4 regions of the Tannerella forsythia 92A2 genome follow, and region 2 is predicted to be linked to each of the others. Evidence: riboswitches for the same ligand, from Rfam matches in the RefSeq annotation. Region 2 holds a riboswitch; each other region holds the start of a gene.

Region 1 (3,200 bases), 790 kb from region 2:
TATACCCTAAAACCCATTCGTTTGATAAGAAAGACGGCTTCTTCGTCCAATAGCGGCCTGAAAACTTGTAGAACCACCTGTCTCGTGCTTATCTTTGCATCCACAGACATAATATTTCATAATAAAGTCTTTTTAGTGGTATATAAATGGTTTATGCGAGGAATCCGAGACGTGAGTCTGGGATTTTTTCTTTTTAAGGCTTTACCATAGCCGAATGCATGCCGCCGGAATATTGGATCCGGTTTTGTCCTGCCTCGTCCGAATAAATCACATAATATTCGATATCCCGAAGTGTTTCGGCCATGCGGAGAGCTGCTTCTACGCCCATCGCCATAAACGCCGTGGCATATGCATCTGCCGTCATGCAGTCAGGCGCAATGATCGATGCACTCAGGATCGTTTGCTCCGAAGGATAGCCGGTGCGGGGATCAATCGTATGGGCGTATTTCTTGCCTCCTTTGATATAAAAATTACGGTAATTGCCTGACGTAGCCATCCCTCTCTTACCGCAAAGCGCTACCACCTGGCCGATGTCATTTTTAATCCCTGTCGTATCGTCTTCAGGCTTACTGATACCGATACGCCAGCATTCTCCTTTGGGATTCAATCCTTTGGAGGTAACTTCGCCACCGATATCGACCATATAATTTTCTACTCCCTCACGTTCAAGCAGTGCAGCAATCACGTCGCAGGCATACCCTTTGGCAAGGGCGGAGAAATTAAGCTGGATACGCGGGTCTTCCTTGATCACACGCCGGCTTTCGAGACGTATTTTTCGGTAGCCGACAAACGTTAACAAGCTATCGATAACGGGTTGCGATACACTGTCTTTTTGTTCAAATCCAAAGCCCCACAGATTGATCAACGGAGCAGCTGTTGCATCGAAAGCTCCATCGGAGTGCACAGATACTTCCATGGCCTTGTTAAAAACGGTTATGAACCGATCGTCAATCTCCACCTCTTCGTTTCGATTTACTTTGGCCAATATCGAGTGGGGATTAAAAGGGTTCAGAGAGAGATTAAAGGCCTGAAACTCCGCGTCGATTTTTTCGGTCAACAACACGGACGATTCGTATTTAATCTGATAGAGCGTATGAAAAACCGTTCCGCTCTCTTCGTAATATTGAGGTGGAGAAGAGCGGCACGATATAACCGACAGGATGGTCAAAAAAAAGAGAGCAGATCGAAAAAAAACGCATTGTTTGTTTGTTTTCTCTGAAGGAAATTTCATCATCGGATTCATTGTATTTTCTGCATTAATTTTCGCGCAAAGATACGTTACAATTTTCATTTTCTTCAACAATAAAATTTCAAGGATTCTACAAGGCCATCCGCTGTAAACTTTACAAACTATAAAATTATTGAAAATCATCTGCTTGTAAAAATTTTAACGATTTTATATTATCGGATGATTTGTTTATTTTCAAACAATTACATAGGATTTGCTAAAAAAGCATCACGCCACAAAATACAGACAAGGTTTTACGCAATCAGGATTGATTGGAATAAAGTAATGTAGATTAACAATAACAGTGCCGTTTAAAGCCGTAAAAAAAGAATTTATAGCGGAAATATCGAAATAAATGCTTAATTTTGCAGCTGTTTTGGTGATACGTCGGTCATTCTGCCGTTCGCATAAAAGGGAATCCGGTCGGAGTCCGGAACAGTGCCCGCTACTGTGGAACCCGTGAAGAGGAAAAGCAAACTTACACCACTGTCGTCATTGACGGGAAGGTCGCTTTTCGGGGTGTAGTCAGGAAACCTGCCAAGCATAAAAGACGAACATGTTCTCGGGGGCAAGAACAGCGTGATTGGAATCGAATGATTTTTTAGTTTCGACCATAGGGTGAGAAGCCTGCAAGTAGCCATGCTGCTTTGCAGGTATGTTTAGGTTATTGTTTATCAGTTTTATGATGAAGTTGATCCTGTCGTTTGCATTATGTTTATGTCTGTTCGGTACGGAAGCGGTGGCGCAGAATAAGTATGTGTTGTCCGGAGCCGTCACCGATGCGACAGGACATCCCGTATCGATGGCAACCGTTGCGATTGAACATACATCGCTGGGGGCATTTACCGACGACAAGGGACATTATACCTTGGAGTTGTCGGCCGGGAAGCATATCGTTGCCGTATCTTCGGTCGGATATAAAACCGAGAGAAAGGAACTGAACATCCGAAAAAACACGAAGCAGGATTTTATGCTCGAAGAAAACACGGTTGTTTTAAAAGCTGTCGAGGTTTACGGCAAGACGCAGTCCCAACAGGTCAGAGAGGGAGCATATGCCGCCAATGCCCTTGATATGAGGCCGCTTACCAATACGATCCACAGTCTGAATACGATCGTCAACCGCACCATGGGCGTCAAAGTGCGTGAAGAAGGTGGGGTAGGTTCCGATTTCGAACTGTCGGTCAATGGCCTTTCGGGCAATTCCGTGCGTTACTTTATCGACGGAGTGCCGATGAGCGCGAAAGGGCGCGGCATATCGCTGGCCAACTTGCCGGTCAATATCATCGACCGGGTAGAGATCTACAAGGGAGTAGTGCCTTCGCATTTGGGAGGCGATGCCTTGGGAGGCGCCATTAACGTCATCACCCGAAAGGAACGGAAGAACTACCTTGACGTGTCGTACGGCATCGGGTCGTTTCATACACATAAAGCCGATATGTTCGGGCAGTATGTGATGCCGAAGAGCGGCATCGTGATCCGTCCCGTAGCCGGAATTAATTATTCAAAGAACGATTATCTGATGAAAGGCGTCGAGCTGTGGGACGAGGCCGAGCGACGGTTCCGACCGTTCGACCGCAAGCGTTTCCATGACGATTATTTCTCGGTACTGACACAGCTTGAAGCCGGTGTTACGCATCGCCGGTGGGCTGATGAATTTTTCCTTTCGGGATCGTTCTCGTCCGTACACAAGCAGCTGCAGACCGGTTCGATTCAAAGCATCGTGTACGGTAAGGCCGAGCGCGAATCCGAAGCATGGAACATCTCGGCGCGGTATATGAAGAATGATTTTCTGCTGCCCGGCCTCAAAGCCAACCTTTCCCTGTCGCATACGTGGGACCATGCGCTGACGACCGACACGGCATTCCGCAAATACAACTGGGACGGCGCTTACATCGAATCGTCGCGCAACGAGATTACGGGGCGCGACCGTACACGCCGGCATAACAAACGGCCGCTGACGACCGTGCGCACC
Region 2 (3,200 bases):
CGGAAAACGGGATAAAGACGCAGGTCTGGTGCACGCTGATTGCCCATTTGCTGTTAAACGTGGTGCGAGTCTTGTCCGGGGAGCAAAAAGGCGTTTTCAACCATCGCGGCATTGGTGCGGATACACTTGATTAGTCACTTGGATTTAATTTGGGTGGTGACAGAAGGACGTAAAGCCTACTCCAAACGTACTAAAAGTAAAAATAAAAACCCTTCGAATGTTCAATTATCTTTATTTTAGAAGGAGGCAGCTTTTGAAAAACAGAAAAAGAAATGATAAATGCATGTATATTAACTAATTACAGATAAAAGCCGATGGATTTTGATTTTAGTCGGTTAATAGTGAATCTTTTTCTCTTAAAGACTAAGTAATGTTATACATTCCTTCATTCTTTCTTTTATGGAAAGGATGGCGGAATTTTCTATACAAACTAAAAATGGAATCATTGAGTAAATGAGCTATAGCGAAGAAAATAATCTTTTTTGCTTTCTCTTTTTTCTGGCCACTTAAATATAAAAAACTCTTCTTTTTATCTGATAAATCGATGTGGGAGCCAGTTTACAGTATTGACAACAAGTTCACAAGTCGATATGGAGATGAAAAACATGACTTGGCAGACGTATGAGGAGGCGTGGCACAAGGTGATAACGACATAGAATTCGAATAATTTCCTTGTGTCGGTCAGCAATCATGTACGGCTTAGATTTTCGCAAAAAGACCGTATGTAGCGCCCTCCGACGGAGGCAAAAAGCCGGCAGAGCCGCATATTACCAGACACGGCGGATGAACTGCAAAGAACAGTCCGGAGCAACGATAGCACCGGCCGACACTATCCTCAACGAGCAACTTCCGTTCCGTTACGCTCGCTTACAATAACTTGTTTATTAGCATATCTTCATCCTCTTTCAGACAGAAAACAAATATGGAATCTGTCTAAAAGAGCGTATCGGATGTCATTTTTTTTCATTTATTCTTGTTCGATCGGAAAATACTGATTTCCTTTGTCCCCGTCACAGGTGATTCATCATGCGTTCATGGATGATGGATTGAAAAGGGAATCCGGTGCGAGTCCGGAACTGTACCCTCAGCTGTAATTTCAGTAGAATGGTTTTGCATTCTTTTTGATCACTGTATGCCACATCAAGGCTACGGGAAGATCGCAAAACCTTGAAAAAGTCAGAAGACCTGCCTGGGCGACTTTTTTTCATTCTTGGGGAACAGGGAATGGAAAAGACTGCAACATATTTGAATAGATATAATTGTTGAATCTATTGCGAGAAGACAGGTTCGTGGTGTGTACACGAGGTCTTCGGATGGGTGTGTAACGCAACAGACCTTGTTCTGTGTCGACGTAAGGAAGAGTCGCGTCGTTCCGGAATCGGTGTAGAGGCGAAGTATATCCTTTTTGTTCTTCTTCGCAATGGAAGAATCGGGCAAACCGGACATTTTTTAACTTATAAAAAGAAATATACATGAAGACAAGAGAAGAGTACGTGGAAAGCCTCAGGAAGCTGAACCTGAAGGTGTATTTTATGGGTGAACGGATTCATAATCCAGTCGATCATCCGGTAATCAGGCCGTCGCTCAACTCCATCGCCATGACGTATGAATTGGCCGAAATGGAGGAGTACAAGGATATCATGACGGCGACATCGAACCTGACCGGTAAAACGGTCAACCGGTTCTGCCATCTGCATCAAAGCCCCGAAGACTTGAAGAAGAAAGTGAAAATGCAACGCCTGCTCGGACAGAAGACTGCAAGTTGTTTCCAGCGATGCGTCGGAATGGATGCCTTCAATGCCATCTATTCAACGACCTACGAAATGGATCAAGCCCTTGGCACAGAATACCACAAACGCTTTGTGGAATACATGAAATATGTACAGGATAACGACCTCGTAGTCGATGGGGCAATGACCGACCCGAAAGGCGACCGAGGACTCTCGCCATCGCAACAGGAAGACCCCGATCTATATGTTCATATCAACGAAGTAAGACCTGACGGCATCGTGGTGACAGGTGCCAAGGCCCACCAGACGGGAGCCGTAAACTCGCATGAGCACCTGATTATGCCGACGATCGCCATGAAAGAAGCCGACGCCGACTATGCCGTATCGTTTGCCATCGAGAGCGATGCCGAAGGAATCACGATGATCTACGGACGTCAGTCGTGCGACACGCGCAAGATGGAAGAAGGCGCCGATATTGACCTCGGCAATCCGATGTTCGGAGGGCACGAAGCGCTCGTCGTGTTCGACCATGTATTTATCCCCAACGAGCGAGTATTTATGTGTAAAGAATATCAGTTTGCCGGCATGATGGTCGAGCGTTTCGCCGGGTATCACCGCCAGTCATACGGAGGATGCAAGGTCGGTGTGGGCGACGTCCTGATTGGCGCGGCCGCTCTGGCTGCCGATTATAACGGCGTACCCAAAGCATCGCATATCAAAGATAAACTCATTGAGATGATTCACCTGAACGAGACGTTGTATGCCTGTGGAATCGCCTGCTCGTCGGAAGGGGTGAAGATGCCGGCCGGAAATTATATGATCGACCTGCTGCTGGCCAATGTCTGCAAACAGAATGTGACCCGTTTCCCGTATGAAATCACCCGTTTGGCCGAAGATATTGCCGGTGGACTGATGGTCACCATGCCGTCGGAACGGGACTTGCACTCGGAAGAAACGGGCGATATCGTCCGTAAATATCTGGCCGGAGCAAAAGGTAAAGACACCACCAACCGGATGCGTATCCTGCGTCTGATTGAGAATTTAACATTGGGGACGGCTGCCGTCGGCTACCGTACGGAGTCACTGCACGGAGCCGGATCGCCGCAAGCACAACGCATCATGATCGCACGTCAGGGCGATCTGGAGGCCAAGAAGAAAATGGCGCGCACCATCGCCCGCATCGACGAATCGTTAGACCAATAAGAACGTGAAGGAAACGGAACGATTCATCGAGAAAGAGGCCGTCACTGCCGTGCTGCGCGAAAAGGTCAGCCCTCTCCTGCGCAGTCACGGTGGAGACTTGACACTGACGGGAATCTCCCGGTCGGTCGTCAGAGTGTCTTTCACCGGAGCATGCCGATATTGTCCTTCGGCCTGCGAAACGCTCGAGCACGTCGTGCAGAAAATCCTTCGCGAAGCGCTGAGCGACGAAACGATCCGCGTGGAAACCGACTATGGCGTCAGTCAGGC
Region 3 (3,200 bases), 1.6 Mb from region 2:
CTTTGACTTTTTGCGAGACAAATACGATCAGCGTCATTACCGAGAGTGCGCCTGCCGTAGCTGCGATGGTCAAGGCAATCTCTCCGATGTATCCTAATTTGCTCAATGCTACGCCGCCGATACTGCCCGAAAGCAGGATCACCGAAGCTACCCCGAGGCTTGCCCCTGAACTGATACCCAGCACCGAAGGACCTGCCAACGGGTTGCGAAAGACGGTTTGCATCTGCAGGCCGCTTACGGATAGTCCTGCTCCCGCTACTAATGCCGTAATTGACTGAGGTACCCGTGACTTCCAGACAATATTTTGCCATACGACGGGTTCTTCCGCCGATCCGCAAACAATGTTCCAAACCGAACGTAGGGGGATGTGCACGGAACCCAGTACGAGGTTGAGGAAGAAAAAGAATACGATCGATACCGAGATGAAGATAAGTACGAGAACCGTGTATCGCTTCATTTCAGTAATTGGTAATATACCGGTTCGTAATCGGGCAGCAGATCGGGATGGAAGACCCTGATCAGGTCGGCCAGTATGACTTCCGGTTGCGAAGGGGCGCTTTCGTAAAACGGTTGTTTGCGTAAGTTGCAGTAAATAACCCCTTTGTTACGGAAGGCGTTGAAATCGGCGTATCGGTTGTCTTCTTTACGCAAAGCGTCGTAGGAAAATGCTCCGTCAAAACTGTTCACGATGCGCCAATATTGAGCACCTTCAGCCTGACTGTAGACGGCCTCGAAATCGAGTGTAAGTCCTCCGGAATGCGTGTCGTCTTTCAGAAAGTAATCAGCCCCGGCATCGCGAAATTGCTGTGCCAGAAAACTTTTTCCGCCTACAGCATACCAATTACCTCCCCGCATCTCGCCACTGAACACCATGGGACGCTTTTCAACATGGGCTGTCAGCGCCTTCAGTTCATTGTATTTTCGTTCAATTTCGTCGAAACATTGGTTCGCTTCTTCTTCACAACCGGTAAGCAATCCGATCAATCTGATCCATTCGGCCTGTCCGAGCGGGGTCAGCTCTTTGTAGCCCAGATGAGGAATCAGGGGTACGCCAGTTTCTTTCAAGGCTTCATATCCTCCGCGTTTAAACGGTGAGATCAGAATAATTTCCGGATCCATCCCGATGATGATCTCCGTGTCGAAATTCCCTTCGATTCCTATTTTGCGTGTTTGACCTGTTTTCAGCTGCTCGTTCATCTTCGAGTCGAAGAGATGGCGTGTGCTTGTGATACCCGTCACAAGGTACTGCCTGCCGAGCTTGATGAAATTCGATAGTTGCAACGAAGTCATACAAACAACTTTGCTTATAGGAATGGGTATGGGCTCGTAATTGTCCGGAATCGGTAGTCCCTTTTCCGCTTTCGGGACGAGAGCATAGTGGTATGAGGCGCCTTCTTCCTTTTGCGGGTCTTGAATATCCACAAGCCATATTTTACCGGAAGAGGTGATACGGAAGCCTTGTGCATAACGAGTGCGCATCTGTTCCGTTCGCTCTTTATCAGTAGCATCTCCCGTACTCTTCTCTGTCTGTCGTTTGCCTGTCTGCTGACATGATGCCCATAACATCAGCATGATACAGACAATCCATTTTTTTTTCATTTCTATTATTATCCATTGTTGCTCTTTCACCCGAAAGTGGTCCGTTCTGTATGCAAAAGGCAGGTCTTCTGACTTGTTCCGTAAAGCACGCCTTCTCGGATTTTGCACCAGTGGCGGAGGTTGTGCTCCATAAATAGAACTTACAGCTACGGGGATAGTTCCCGATTCTCACGGGATTCCCTTTTCATTTCACTTCGTGCATGACGAACCGAAAAACCTTTGCAGAAGCAAAGGTAGTGCAAACAAAAGCAATGACAAAAAAAATTGTCTTCTTTTGCAAAAATGCCTACCTTTGAACCTCCATTCGTTAAAAAGAAGGAAGATGAAACAATTGATAATAAGTATGCTGTTGGCAGCATGCACAATAGTAGGTGTCGGAGCGCAGGATATGGCCGAGCTGTTTGTGAAGATGCCGGATGAATATACGATCGGGTTGGAAGATGCGTGGCGGAAGGATCTGGTGAATCTGTACCGGGCAGGAAAAGAAGCCAAGCTGCAGAACATGATGCAGGGCGCATCGCAATTGATGAAACTTACCCCCGACTATCTGAAAATACAGACGAGCGGGCGAAGCACTGTTGAACTGAGACGCCTTCCATTAGTCAACCATACCTGGATTATTTGTATGGTTACCACCGTCTCGGCTCCCGTATCCGATAGTCGTATTCATTTCTTTACGACAGACTGGAAGCCGCTTCCTGACGATGGCTTGTATAGCCCTGTCTCGGTCGATGACTTTCTTCTGCCGGATGTTGATACGACCGATGTTGCTTTTCTTGATGTGATGGCGGCACTTGATATGGATTTATTTGTTTACCGGTTAAACGAAGATGCGCAGACGTTGACTGCCGAGTATACGACCTTGTACTATCTTGACACTGCTATGCGTGATAAAGCGAAGCAATTTTTCAAAACGGAACCGAAAGTATTTACGTGGGCAAAGGGACGCTTTGAGTAGGTGATTTTTTCCAGATTCGACGTGGATGATAAGGCTTCTCCCTTTGTGTTTCACAGTGTCTTACCGCGAATATTGCACTGGTCGATAAAAAGCCGCACTGGGGCAGAAATTGCACACAATGTCTGGTATGTATCCATCATTGTCCTGTCCGAGTCATCGAATATGGAAAGGCCACTCAAAAAAAAGAACGATATACGTTCCGTTGATTATAGAATTGTATACCTTTGCCCGAAGAAAACATTTAACATGAATTTAACATGAAAAAGAAGTATTTATCAGTAGCATTAATTTCATTGATGATGGCTTGTAATTCAAATCCGAAGATGGCTACCTTGACAGACGATGTCGGTATCCGTATCGAAAACCTGGACACAACCGCCAATCCGGGGACTGATTTTTATCAATATGCTTGTGGCGGGTGGATCAAAAATCATCCCCTCACGGGCGAATACTCGCGTTTCGGTTCGTTTGACAAACTGAGTGAAGACAACCGCGAGCAACTGAAAAGTCTGATCGAAGAAATTGCAGGAAAAGAACATGAGCACGGTACGGTGGCACAAAAGATCGGCGACTTGTACAATATTGCCATGGACAGTACCAAGCTCAATGCCGACGGAACATCGCCGTTGAAACCGTGGCTTGA
Region 4 (3,200 bases), 470 kb from region 2:
TTTACGTCCGTGCAGACGAAATTTATCGATCAGGTTCAGCGACTCGTCTTCGACAATATAGAAATAGCTGTTATAACAGTCGCGCGGAACGATGAAGCCGTCTTCTTTGTCCCACTTAGCATGCTTGACACCTACATTCTCGGCTGGGATCATCTCGCAGTTGAACATCACTTCGTTCGTACGGTACTTCTTATTGTAACGTTCGATAAGCCCGAGTACTTCCTGCACAAAAGCCGTGTATTGCGGATTGTCGCTGATCTCGATGCCAAGGTATTCGGCCGCTTCGACGAGTCCGTTCACGCCGATGGTCAGGTATTGCCGGTTCATATTGATGTAGCCGGCATCGAAGAGAGGCAGCATACCTTTGGAGTGTAACATCTTGAGGTTCTCGTTGTAGCCAAGCTGCACCTTGTGTACCAGGTCGACGATGTCTTCGAGGTACATCATGTAAGGGATGCTTCGTTGGCGAGCATACTGGATACAACGGTTGAGGTTTATGGTCAACACGCTTTTGGAGCCGGTCGAAACGCCTCCCGCTCCGAGCGTATAGCTGAACCCGTTGTCCTGTATCTCGTTACGCAGCCGGCAGCAGCTCGAAAGCGAATCGGCATTGTCGCTGATATACGTAAAGAACGAATGTCCTTCGGCATACATCTCAGCCGTGAAATCACCGTATTCCTTGTCTTTTACATCGCCGTCTTCGGTAAGTAACGCCATCGTTTCAACCGGGAAGGTCAACACGGTCTTGGTACGTTCTTTATTGAACCATTTCATGAAGCGTTTCTGTAACCAGCTGAGCGATTCCCAATGCGGTCGACTTCCATCGGGAAAGACGAACTCACCGAAGAGGCTCTCGAAATAGTAACGGTCGTAGTAAGCCACGTTCCAGAAGACCGCCTGAAAGTTACGCGCTCCTGTCGGTTGATTGATCGAATAGACAACCTGTTCGAAGCAATCGGTGATCACTTTGTCGATGCTACGCCGTTTGAGCGACAAATCGGCATCGCGGTCGGGGTGCAGGTAATAATCTTCGCCATATTCCTTTTGGATGAAATAGTTCATATACATCAGGAACTCGGGTGTGGCACACGCTCCGGAGAGCATGCTTGAAACGATGAAAACCATATTCACGAAGCCTCCGCAGAACGATTTCAGGTTGCTTGGCGCCGTTGAATTTCCGTCGATCGATTTTGTACCGCCGATCAGCCACGGGTACATCGTGATGCTCGCGCAGTAGTTGGCAAGACTCGTTTCGTCGTTCTTGTAGATGAAATGACGGTTGAGCAACGAGAGGTATTTATCGGACAGTTCTTTGCCGTACATCTCCTTGAGGCGGTCGGTCAGCAGGCGGCGATTCAGACGGATGAAGTTCTGTTTGGGCAGTTCCCCGATCAGCGTGGCGATGTTCTTGTGCTCTACATTGGCGTTGGCGTCGAACTTGCTTCCCGTGGCGGCGTTCTTCGCATCGCAGTAGTTCATCAGGAAAGCCAACTTGTCACGCACTTCGCGGTCTTCAAGATGCTTCTGTCGATAAAGGATATACGATTTGGCTACTTTGTAGTAGCGTTCACACATAAGCGCCGTTTCGACCTGATTTTGAATCTCTTCAACCGACATGCCGTCTTTGATCTGTACATGTCCGAGGATGGATGTCAAGTCTTCATCCGACGGGAAACAGCCGACCGAGAGGAAGGCCTTGGTCACAGCATTCTTGATCTTGTCGATAGAAAAAAGTTCTTTTTTTCCATCACGTTTCGTGATAAATGTATCCATCTGTTCCTGTATTATGATAGTGTATGCAAAATCTGCTCTTCTTTGTATATTCTTCCACCCGAGAACTTACAAATTCTTATTTCGTGTATCACGGCAGGTCTTCTGACTTGTTCCGGACGTCGCGCCTTCCCGCTCCGTCGCTGACGGGAGCAGTGGCCATAGATAGCGCCGTCCACATATGGCGGAACTTACAGCTACGGGGATAGTTCCGGACTTGCACCGGATTCCCATTTTCATTCCTTGTTGCGTCGGGCAACGCGGAAACCGTTTACGTGTACAAAGGTAGGAAATTGCCAATAGCTTCTTTACGAAAAATGCCGGAAAAGTTTTCAACAAATCTGCGATCAATGTATTGATGCAGTCTTTAACGATTTTAAGATTTTCCTCGCGCCTCGCAGGCGGGCGCAAGGAAATTTTGGGAAGAGGTGTTATGCTCCGTTCAGCTTCGAGCGGATTCGTGTAGCCACTTCTGCTAACTGCTCGGATGTCGGTTCGAGCTTCTCCTTCCCGAAGTGCATGTCGGATTCCTTCTGCATAGGCACCAGATGAATGTGTGCATGCGGCACTTCCAGCCCGATGACCGTCATTCCGATGCGTTTGCAGGGGATCGCCTGTTTCTGTGCACATGCAATCTTTTTGGCAAAGGCCATCATCCGTCCCAGCCGGTCATCGTCGATATCAAAAATATAATCGATTTCTTCTTTGGGAATGACGAGTGTATGCCCTTCGACCAAAGGATGGATATCAAGAAAAGCAAAAAATTCACGGTTCTCCGCAATTTTATGACATGGGATTTCGCCGTTGACGATTTTACTGAAAATAGTAGCCATAGTCGATCTTTGATTAGATGGATATTTCCATGATTTCAAACTTCATTATGCCTGAAGGAACTTGGATTTCAGCGATATCGCCTACTCTTTTCCCCATCAGTCCCTGTGCGATCGGAGTGCTGACTGCGATTTTGTTCTCTTTCAAATTGGCTTCCGAGTCAGACACGAGCGTATAAGTCATGACCGCTTTATTTTGCAGATTCTTGATCTTCACCTTATTCATAATCTGCACAACATCCGTCTTGATCTGTGCTTCATCAATGAGTCGCGCGTTGGAGATCAGCCCTTTCAATTGTGCAATCTTCCCTTCCAGAATCCCTTGCGCTTCTTTCGCAGCATCGTATTCCGCATTCTCGGACAAGTCGCCTTTGTCGCGCGCTTCTGCGATCTGTGCCGATATCTCAGGACGTTTGACGCTTTCGAGATAATTGATTTCGGACAGAATCTTGTTGTAACCTTCTTCTGTCATATACGTAACACCCATTTGTATGTCCTCCCTCGTCGTTTAAGTCGTTTAATTTAAAAATAAAAAAAGAATCCCGGTCAAGAAAGAATGTTTCGACCGGAATCCAGTTGTTTACCACTTATTATATTCGG

Evidence for each region. A riboswitch is a leader RNA that binds a small molecule or an ion and turns the genes downstream of it on or off. The one in region 2 is predicted to bind cobalamin.
Region 1: it holds a riboswitch for cobalamin, as region 2 does, so the genes downstream of both, BFO_RS09655 (TonB-dependent receptor) here and BFO_RS06455 (4-hydroxyphenylacetate 3-hydroxylase family protein) in region 2, are expected to answer to the same signal.
Region 3: it holds a riboswitch for cobalamin, as region 2 does, so the genes downstream of both, BFO_RS00070 (ABC transporter substrate-binding protein) here and BFO_RS06455 (4-hydroxyphenylacetate 3-hydroxylase family protein) in region 2, are expected to answer to the same signal.
Region 4: it holds a riboswitch for cobalamin, as region 2 does, so the genes downstream of both, nrdD (anaerobic ribonucleoside-triphosphate reductase) here and BFO_RS06455 (4-hydroxyphenylacetate 3-hydroxylase family protein) in region 2, are expected to answer to the same signal.

The regions. Positions count from the first base shown of each region.
Region 1 is NC_016610.1:2,378,992-2,382,191, reverse strand. It holds gene BFO_RS09660 (FAD:protein FMN transferase) at 194-1,234, opposite strand; cobalamin riboswitch at 1,589-1,784, shown strand; gene BFO_RS09655 (TonB-dependent receptor) at 1,911-3,200, shown strand, end outside.
Region 2 is NC_016610.1:1,586,523-1,589,722, forward strand. It holds gene BFO_RS06445 (IS4 family transposase) at 1-134, shown strand, start outside; cobalamin riboswitch at 998-1,207, shown strand; gene BFO_RS06455 (4-hydroxyphenylacetate 3-hydroxylase family protein) at 1,473-2,933, shown strand; gene BFO_RS06460 (NifU family protein) at 2,938-3,200, shown strand, end outside.
Region 3 is NC_016610.1:17,194-20,393, reverse strand. It holds gene BFO_RS00075 (iron ABC transporter permease) at 1-457, opposite strand, end outside; gene BFO_RS00070 (ABC transporter substrate-binding protein) at 454-1,599, opposite strand; cobalamin riboswitch at 1,641-1,835, opposite strand; gene BFO_RS00065 (DUF3256 family protein) at 1,922-2,557, shown strand; gene BFO_RS00060 (M13 family metallopeptidase) at 2,815-3,200, shown strand, end outside.
Region 4 is NC_016610.1:1,119,891-1,123,090, forward strand. It holds gene nrdD (anaerobic ribonucleoside-triphosphate reductase) at 1-1,773, opposite strand, end outside; cobalamin riboswitch at 1,849-2,054, opposite strand; gene BFO_RS04510 (HIT family protein) at 2,202-2,603, opposite strand; gene greA (transcription elongation factor GreA) at 2,617-3,087, opposite strand.